DNA from 3 places in the Fictibacillus arsenicus genome. Region 2 is predicted to be linked to each of the others. Evidence: riboswitches for the same ligand, from Rfam matches in the RefSeq annotation. Region 2 holds a riboswitch; each other region holds the start of a gene.

Region 1 (3,261 bases), 1.1 Mb from region 2:
TCTTCCTTCATACGCATGAAGGTCGCATCTGGATCTGTTTTTGAAAAACTTTTTCGATCACCACAGATGGATAAGTTCTTCTTATACTTAAGACTTCTTGGCAGATAGTCTTTTTTCATGACCTTTATAGCTTTCTTAAGTTCTTTATTCTTTGGTTCTTTCTCCAGTTTTCCTTCCCATTCTTTTACTTTGTTTTGAATCTTCTCAGGTGAAATAACCGTCTTTTCATTCTCTTCACAAGACGCTTCTTCTTTCCAGACACCATCGATCTGTGTAATGAGCTCCTCTACTTTACCCTCAAGTTTTTCTTTATATTTTTCCGTGCTCTTCCTCCAAACAAATGTATACCGATTGGCGTTCGCTTCAATCTTTGTTCCATCTAAAAAGTAAGAATCGAGTTGAACTTGTCCTTCTTCTACTAGTAATACAATCACTTGTTTAAACAAGTCGTCTATTAATCCCTTTAATCGTTCGGAACGAAACCGATTAATTGTACGGAAATCAGGCGTTTGAAAACCACTCAGCCACATAAGAGGAAGGTGAACGGTTAGCTGATGAGCAATTTCTCGGCCAGAATACATGCGCTGTGTATAGGCATAGACAAGAATCTTCGCCATCATTTTTGGATGATATGTACTTCGCCCGCCTCCGGGATAATACTTAAGGAAGTGTTGGTCAGGAACACGCTCGATCATTTCGTTTACAACGCGTGCCACACTATGCGAGGGAATTAATTCACTTATATCCATTGGAAGAGTCAGTTGATCCATGTTATAATCGATGAAAGAAATATGATCATGTTTCATAAAAAAATCGCTCCTTTTGTATGGTTGTTGTTGTGGTGACTTAATCATACTAAATAGGGCGATTTTTTTATTGTGCAAAAAGACATATTAAAAAAGGCTGACACCAAAAGGTCACGTTATGTGTCCTTTTGAGTCAGCCCCTTTGTTTTTTATTTATCTTTTTCTTCTCTTTCACTTGCGATAGTTGGCGGTTCTTCTTGTGAGGTAATGTCAGTATCATAACCGATCTGTCTTAGATCTTCAGTGTCTGCCACAGTACCGCCAGCCATTCCTTCGTTAATCATCCTATCGATATCTAAGTATAGTTCATCTTTTCCTTCATAAGCTTTATCCTTATTACTCATTCTTGTCATCCTTTCTTTTTAAAGTGAATGCTCTTTAAAACCACAAAAAATATATTGTTGTCTTAGATTTTTGCTATTATAATTGAAATTAATGGAAGCGTGGAAGCATACTTTTTATTTGGGCATCTATAAGTATGTGGAGCTAGTGATGCAACCGGCCGGCATAAGAAGACTTTATCTTCTGTTGTGGGCTTTTTTATTTTGTCCAAAAAGTCAGGAAGAAAACAAAAATTAACGGGAAAAGGAGTTTTTCAAGATGGCAAATCATGCAGTGCGGGCATTTTCTTATGATCGAGGAAACCATTTTGCTTTTGGGCATTTGAAAAATAATCATCATGTGAAAAAGACTCAGCATCTTGAAGTCATTCCTCCCGAGAAACTTCATAAAGAAAATAAAAAAGAAGATTATTTTGAAAAGAGTGTTCATGAAAATAAACCTTTTAAAACGTATACCAGAAAAGATATAGAGAAACATCATCAAGGAGCAAAAGAAGCGGAACGGATCTATAACAACTGGAGGCATGAATTAGCGGATAGCTCCTCTGACTTTATCCATTCTATTAAAGGTGAGCTGAAAGAAACTCCTGAAACTGGCTTAGATACCTTTAAAGAAGAAGTTTCTGAGTCACTTGAAAAATTTTTGCTCGGTTTAAAGAATAATCTGGAGAAATTGCTTGCAGACTCGCCACAAGGTCAAGTAAAGAAACATTTAAAATCTGCTGAAGGATTATTAGAGACGGTACGGGAATTATTATGGAACCAAATTGAAGAGATTGTTAAGAAGCATGTACCTGAGGAACCAGGAAATCAAAACGGGGAAAGTGACCCAACGAACGAAATTGAACTGCCAGTAGAGGAAACAAACCCGCCAGTTCAAGTTCCTCCATCAACCAATCCTTCAGTGAACAATCCTGTTGTAACACTTGCGCCAAACCAGGTATTTTCTTCAGGTTCGTTTAAAATGGAGGTAAGAGTCGGAAGCCTGACTTCAGAAATAAAGTTTGCCGATCCCAGCAAAAAGTCAGAAGGAACAACCATGTTCTATATCGTGGACGGATATGGAACGAGAAAAGCAGTAGATATTAAATTTTCTAATGAAACGCTTCAAAAGCTTTTCGAAAACCGTATTAAAGATTCGAAAATCTATAAAAAAGAAATTTCGTTGGAAAGTTTTAATGCCGTACTTAAAAAGATTGAGGCTTACATGAAAGAATTGTCTTCTATTAACCCTGAACGGTTAAAATCAAAGGTATATGGTGAGAAAGAAAATTTAAAACTTGAGAATGTAATCGATAAGTTCACTGATCTTTTTTACTCATTAAGAATGTAATGAAACTTAAATCATTACAAGCCGTATATAACAATAAGCAGAAATATGAAACGCTCAAGAAAAAGGGGCGTTTTTTTTATTCAAATCCATTCCAATATAAAGGGAAAAGGAGACAAAAATGAAAAAGACTTTAATGGCCGCTTTATTATCAATCACGGTATTAACGGGTTGTTCTGCAGTGAATGAAGTAACAAATGGTCTGAACTATGTACCTGAAGCTACTGAGTATATTAATGATGTACAACAATTTTCAAAAGAGATTTCTGCAATTGCAGAAACGGCAGTAAACGACCCAAAAGCGAGAGAAGAACTTGAACAGCTGCTGGGAGATATGAAATCAGACATTAGTGAGTTTAGCGATTTAACACCGCCTTCTGTGTTTGAAGATGTTCACAATCAGGTGATTGAACATAATAATCAGCTTCAAGAGGGAATAGATAAGTATTTATCAGTTATAAAAGACGGGGAACTGAACGCTGATCTGCTCGAACAAAGCGGTTTGCTGGATGATATCGCTGTTTACAATGATCTATTATCACAAATTAAAAAACTCGGCGAATAATTTTAAAACAGCTGCAATCTTGTAGCTGTTTTTTCCTACCTATCCCTGCTTTCTTAAGCTGTTTTCCTAAGCAATGTTGCCTTTGTAGATGTTGATTTCCGTTCCAGGATGCTCGCTTTCCGCGGGGCGTGCGGTGAGCCTCCTCGCGCTTTGCGCCTTTAGGAGTCTCACCTTCAAGTAAGTTTGTGTGCTCCTGCGTCTACAAGCAAATCGTAACGA
Region 2 (3,261 bases):
GCTTTCTGTTTCGTTTTCTCTAAGACATCCTCCTGGAACTTTCTGTGGTTTAATAACCCTGTAAGATAATCCTGGAGAGATTGCAGCTAGTACATATTTTCCTCGAAATAATACTGTCTTTCTTTAGATGCAATTACACCTCCATACAGGGCAATCAGCCATAAGAATGACGTATCCATAAAGAACTGAAAAAACTCTGTTGTGTCCTGATAGCCTCCATCTCTTAAAAAGAAATACAGAATAACAGCAAAACTGGCTCCTCCAACGATAAAAGAACCTTAACCTCCAGTAAAGAGCGGCATGAATAACAATCAAATAACCTACAGGCATGAATGGACTTTCCGAGCCTCCAGTCAACTGCATCAGCCAAACATAAGCAATATAATCAAAAAGGATTCCGCCTCTAGTAAAAATCAGGTAATAGAAGGACTTTTCAGGAAATCGTTCAAGACGATTTGTGTAGATGTCATATAAAGGATCCCTATTGTAAAAAGAACCGGGAATAAGTCTCTGATATTATGCTTTAACTTCTCTTTTATTGCTGTACATCCGTTCATCAGCAAGCTGCAGGTAATAATCAATATTTTCACATGCATCGCCTAACAGTTCGATCGCACCGTATGCTAATGAAATAGATTTGTTCCATGCCATTAGCTGGCTTTCCATCTTTTCAACCAGTTTGTAAGCGTCCTCTTCTGTTATTCCCGGCAGCAAGAAGACAAATTCATCTCCCCCAAACCGGAAACCTGATAAAAGTTTTAATCGCTTGGATAATTCCGCGATCTGCTGTAAAAGCTCATCTCCAGCATGATGGCCATACTCATCATTGATCTGTTTGAAGTTATTTATATCAAACATAACTAGTGTAATCGGCATCTCTTGTTTTTGAGCTTTACCAATTTCTTTTTCAAGACAATCATAAAAATAACGGCGATTATATAGATTAGTAAGCGGATCACGGATACTGATCTCTTTTAAATCTTTAAACTGCTGAGATGAAAATCCGCTTAAGAAACCTGTAATCGTACGATGTGCTACCATGTTCCAGCGATCTAACATAAATAGCTGCACTGGAAGCGAGTCGGAAACGGTTACTCTTTTCATTTCTTGCAGAACTGATTCTCTTATACTTGTAGAAAAACAAGCTAGCGCTTGGTGAGGAATTCGCTGGTGTCTTAAGAAATGGATCCCTGAGCGGAATGCTTTCTGTTCAGCTTGTTTCAAGAAATGCTGAAAACGTTCTTCCTTCAAAAATACTGCATGTACGATTCCACGCAAAAATTTCTCTAATATTTCTTCATATTGTTCAACAAAACCGTTCATAAATGAGCTGAAGTCATCAAATTGACTTAAGTGTTCTTTATGTGTATGTATCATCGCTGGAATCGACTTCATGAATTCCTTAAATAAGCTTTTTTTGAGTGTGCGTAATTCTAGTTGGAAGTTTTCCATTATTGCAACCCCTCAAATCTTAAAAATTTGCATACAAAAAGCCATTACCCTTAAATAAAGGGAAATGGCTTTTAATGTTTGATAACTTCTAAAACATTAATTTAATGTTTTTAAGCGTCGGATCTCATCGTTGGTGACGAGCGAAGGTTGCACGAAAACTGCGAGTTGCACCGAGTAATCGCAGGTGCATTGTTTCCGTGATTTACGTTCTGTCTTCAAAGACTCAATCCTCTTGCTAAGAAACATTAATTATCCGTTCCCCTTTGGCAACCGGCTGCCATTGTATGTTCGTTCATACTTTAGGCCCATAGCTTTGCGTCCCAGTTTTTCAACTGGTTTGCCTTTAAACAAAGGTTTCCTATTCGTTTATAGATATTATATCCTACATAGGTAAATTGTGCCAATGTTTTTTATAGGTCTTTAATACCATTATTTTTTACCCTTGTTTATGGATAATTTTAACTTTCGATAATACCTATACCCCATTCTGATCATATTCAAAACAAAATACGGAATTCGAATGGGAAAACGGTAAAAAACAGGCTTATAAATGCTGAAATAAGCCTTTCGTAGATCCTTCCACTTGCGGCAAGGTTCTTTCTTATAAAAGTCAGAAACATCAACTATTATACCTTTGCCTTTTGATATCATGACGTTCTTGCCATGTACATCACTAGGGAAAAGTCCTCTTTCTTCTGCATATTCCAAAGCCTTGTCAATATCACGGATGATACTTTCGGGAATTCTGATACCTTTATGAACACAATCATAAAGCGTGATTCCTTCTATTCTCTTTAAAATCAAAAACCTGTTCTCTGTATAATAGCAAACGGAATAGCCCGGATGTTCACCTAAACGTTCATAAGCCTTCTTTTCTTCTAGAAGACCATGTTCATCTCTCCCGTAGATTTTGACAACATATAAAGGATAGTCAGGGTGGTAAAATACCGCAGCATAATTGCCGCATCCAAGTATCTTCCAAGGGAAAGGTGTATTTACAGGACATACGGGATCAAACGGGTTCCGGCTTTCAATTATTATCTCTCTATTTAATTGTCGTGTCAGCTGGATAAAGTGTTCCATGTGTTTCCTCAATTTCTGATATTCTTCAGTAATGATATCATTGTGCATTACGTTCATTGTATACAGATGGAGTCAAAAAGGAAACTTTAACAAGGCTGTTTTCGTAAACTTTGTTACTTTTTGAAAGAGGCCAATTTCCGCTCTTTGGACTCGCTTTCCGCAGGGTGTGCGGTGAGCCCATTCGCCGCTTTGCGTCATTGAATGGTCTCTCCTGTCCCACTCATCCTGCTGGAGTCTCGCCCTTCCGCTCCAATTAACTATTCAACGAAGAATTTTTTAAAATCTCTCCTTAGCAACAATCTTTAGGAAAGAGCCATTATTTTGATGCCACTCGAAGATATGACAGCATGAGGGTTTCTGCTTTGTTTTTTAAATGGACGTTCGGAAATCGCATAATTTCACGATATCCCCGGATAAATATCTCATATTCAGTAATATCATGATCTCTTCGTCCATCCATAACCTTTATTTTTCTCTTCCGAAGCTCGATGCGCACGTCATGAAGGTCTTTGCTCACCTGATTCATAATCTGTTCCAATAAAGCAATGTAAGGCTGTTTCAGTTTAAACGGAGAACGGTTCACTACCTTCAAGTCCCGGTCAAACAAGGCCAGCATAATTGGATACATCACATATTTTTCAATAAGTGAGCGCTCTTCCTCGTTTCCATATTGCATGTCTATCCCTCCATTCTATGAAGGCAAAAAACGGAATTGCACAGATAAAA
Region 3 (3,261 bases), 1.9 Mb from region 2:
TTCCGTTTTAGTGTACGTTATAGCGGGTGGATTCAGAGCGGTTGTTATAACCGATGCGATTCAAGGCGTTGTAATGGTGATCGGTACAGTAATTATACTAGCTGGAACCATCGTTGCAGGCGGTGGAATTGAAAATATCATAGTGGAGTTGAGGGCAGAAAATCCTAACCTTATCACTCCGTTTGGCTCAGATGAATCACTTACACCTTTATTTGTATCGTCATTTTGGATTTTGGTAGGTGTGGGTGTAGTCGGTTTACCTCAAATATCGGTACGCGCTATGAGCTACCGAAATTCAAAAGCGATGCACCGTGCCATGATCATCGGAACGTTTGTGGTTGGATTTATCATGCTGGGGATGCATTTAGCTGGAGTGTTTGGAAGAGTGATATTACCGGGCATTGAAGTGCCTGATAAAGTTATGCCATTACTTGCACTTGAAGTACTGCCTGGCTGGTTAGCTGGTATCGTACTTGCCGCTCCACTTGCTGCGGTTATGTCTACCGTTGACTCCGTGCTTTTACTAGTAAGTTCAGCAATCATCAAGGATGTCTATATCAATTACATAAAACCTGATGCTGATGAACGGTTTGTAAAAAGATTAAGCTTTGGTATTACAGCAGTAGTCGGATTGAGTGTATTTACGATGGCCATCAACCCGCCTGATCTGTTGATCTGGTTGAACCTTTTTGCCTTTGGCGGCTTAGAAGCAGCCTTTATCTGGCCGATTGTGATGGGTCTCTATTGGAAGAGAGGAAACGCAAACGGAGCAATAGCTTCTATTGTAGTCGGGGTAGGTTCATATATGTGGCTTCACCTCAACTATCCAAATCTTTGGGGAATGCACACTGTAGTCATGCCGATCGTATTTTCTTTCTTTGCATACATTGTGGGGAGTTTCACAAAGGGGGACAGACCCCAGACAAATACATTTTAAGCGATATTGTCCACTTCGGGTGGACGATATCGTTTTTCTATCTTTCCTAATGCAATGGAACAAACAAAGCACTAAGAAAAATTATAAAAGATAACTATTTTGCCTTTTAATAAACTACTAATATATGTTACAAACATATTACTATTAAACTAAAATGTTTACAGTTTATGGGTTGGGTGGTAAATTAGTCTTAGGTAAAATTCGACAAAGTGTGGAGCAATGAATGCCGTTCTGTAATTGGGCGCTTGGAACGGCAGGAGCTAGTAGCGCAACCGACCGCTTCTTTTAATCAAATGATAAAAGGAAGGGGTATTTTTTATGGAACTATCACGAAAAGAAAAGTTTGGAACAAAGAAGGTTAAGGCAGCAAAAAAATGGCCGAAAGTTATTTTGGTAACTGTATTTGCTTTAATGCTGGGGACAACTTCTGCTTTCGCAATGAAACCAGAATTAGCGAACACTATCACAAATTTAATTCTCAATTATGCCTATAAGGAAGAGATTAATAGAGAATTGACTGGTAAGAAAAATTCTTTATTAGAACAACTAAAAGTAGATATTCAAGAAATGATTACAAAAACTTCTGAAGAATTAACCAGCAGTAAGGAAAAAGTGATTGAAGCTGAAAAGAAAGAAATTGAGAATCATTACAAAAAGGAAATGAACGAGGTTAACAAAACCAAAAATGAGGCTTTAAAGACAGTTAAAGAAAATATGAAAAATGAAGCTGATTCAATCTCTGAAACTCAAAAACAAGAAATTACTGAGGCGATTGAGGCAGTTATAACGAAATAAATTTTTATTATCAAGAGCGGAATCTCAAACACCCGCTCTTTTTCTTTTTCCTATATACTAGAAGTTAGAATCTAACAATCGGAGTAATTCTATGAAAAAACTCTTCTTATCACTCAGTATTATTTTTGTAGTTTATGCCACTGCCATGCTGGCTCAAACATCAAACATGGACATGGGTCTAGCAGTTTTTTTCCTTTTAGGTGCGATTTTTTTTATTCTTTTTTACAAGCACGAAGCGGCAATCTATTTTTTTAGGAAGTATAAGAAAACTACTTTGACGATTGTGTTTACACTTTTAATTTTTGCTGCAACTCTCGAAACTCTTATTCTTTCATCTGCCAACACGGATCCAGAGAAGGTTTCTGGAAAAATTGACACCATCCTTGTACTTGGAGGCGGTACGAAGAATAATCGTCCAGGCGCCGTGTTAAAAGGAAGGCTTGATCAAGCTCTAGCATACGCGGAGAACCATACCGAAGTAACCTTTATCGTAAGTGGAGGTCTGGGGTTCGGTAAAACGACGAGTGAAGGTACCATTATGAAAAATTATCTGATGGAGAACGGGATCCATCCCGAACGTATAACAATTGAAGAAAAAGCGACGAGTACATACGAAAATCTTTTATATACGAAAGAGATGATTCAGCCTGACGATCAAGTGCTGATCGTGACAAGTGACTTTCATCTTTTTCGGACAAAGATGATCGCCAAGCGGGTCGGGGTTGAAGCGGAAGGGCTCGGGTCACCGCTTAGAATTTCCTCGATTCCCCAAGCTCATGTGAGAGAATATATGGCGATCATAAAAAGCTACTTCACGGACCGGTAAAAGGAAGTGACTCTTATGAAAACAAATAAGTACCATTGCTGCGCTACATGCGTGAACTTCAAACCTAAGAAAACTGACCAAGGTATGTATTACTATTGCTCGCGTCTTGGGTATGAAACAAAACCGGATTATACGTTTAATTGCTGGGAGCCGAAACCGCATGTAGTGGAACTCATAAAAAAAGAAGAAAATAAAAATATGGATTAAATTTACATAAATACCTTGTAATACAAGTTAGCGTATTATATACTAAGTGCATATCTTGTAATGCAAGACATTTTTTATTATTCATTTACCTTGTAATACAAGATAGTGAAAAATGAGGTGAAACACTTGTCGACTACTCAAATGTTAAAAGGAATTCTAGATGGATGTTTATTAGCGATCATAAATGAAGGAGAAGTGTACGGATACGAACTGGCTGAAAAGCTAGAGTCATACGGATTTCAATACACGAGTGAAGGAACGATCTATCCCTTGCTGTTGCGCATGCAAAAAGAAGAGCTCGTTACGACAACTCTAAAAAAATCAACTGCAGGACCCAGAAGGAAGTACTATTCCTTAACGAAAAAAGGAGAGGAAGAATTGGAAGCTTTCATAGAACGGTGGAATCAGTTGAGCCGTTCCGTCCATCTAATCATACAAAAGAAAGGGAGTGGGAAGGGATGAACGTACAGCCAAACAAGCTTTCGAAAAGAAGTCA

What was found. Region 2 has a riboswitch for cyclic di-GMP ahead of ABE41_RS08180 (GGDEF domain-containing protein). Riboswitches for the same ligand answer to the same signal wherever they lie in the genome.
Region 1: it holds a riboswitch for cyclic di-GMP, as region 2 does, so the genes downstream of both, ABE41_RS02255 (hypothetical protein) here and ABE41_RS08180 (GGDEF domain-containing protein) in region 2, are expected to answer to the same signal.
Region 3: it holds a riboswitch for cyclic di-GMP, as region 2 does, so the genes downstream of both, ABE41_RS18625 (hypothetical protein) here and ABE41_RS08180 (GGDEF domain-containing protein) in region 2, are expected to answer to the same signal.

The regions. Positions count from the first base shown of each region.
Region 1 covers NZ_CP016761.1:401,168-404,428, forward strand. The annotation lists gene ABE41_RS02245 (IS1182 family transposase) at 1-806, opposite strand, end outside; gene ABE41_RS02250 (hypothetical protein) at 956-1,150, opposite strand; cyclic di-GMP riboswitch class II at 1,235-1,319, shown strand; gene ABE41_RS02255 (hypothetical protein) at 1,407-2,480, shown strand; gene ABE41_RS02260 (DUF6376 family protein) at 2,599-3,042, shown strand.
Region 2 covers NZ_CP016761.1:1,540,830-1,544,090, reverse strand. The annotation lists gene ABE41_RS20615 (GGDEF domain-containing protein) at 1-86, opposite strand, end outside; gene ABE41_RS08180 (GGDEF domain-containing protein) at 517-1,452, opposite strand; cyclic di-GMP riboswitch class I at 1,715-1,804, opposite strand; gene ABE41_RS08175 (serine/threonine-protein kinase) at 1,882-2,535, opposite strand; gene ABE41_RS08170 (YhjD family protein) at 2,852-3,211, opposite strand; gene ABE41_RS08165 (WYL domain-containing protein) at 3,227-3,261, opposite strand, start outside.
Region 3 covers NZ_CP016761.1:3,680,843-3,684,103, reverse strand. The annotation lists gene panF (sodium/pantothenate symporter) at 1-937, shown strand, start outside; cyclic di-GMP riboswitch class II at 1,142-1,224, shown strand; gene ABE41_RS18625 (hypothetical protein) at 1,256-1,732, shown strand; gene ABE41_RS18620 (YdcF family protein) at 1,824-2,558, shown strand; gene ABE41_RS18615 (hypothetical protein) at 2,574-2,765, shown strand; gene ABE41_RS18610 (PadR family transcriptional regulator) at 2,892-3,227, shown strand; gene ABE41_RS18605 (DUF1129 family protein) at 3,224-3,261, shown strand, end outside.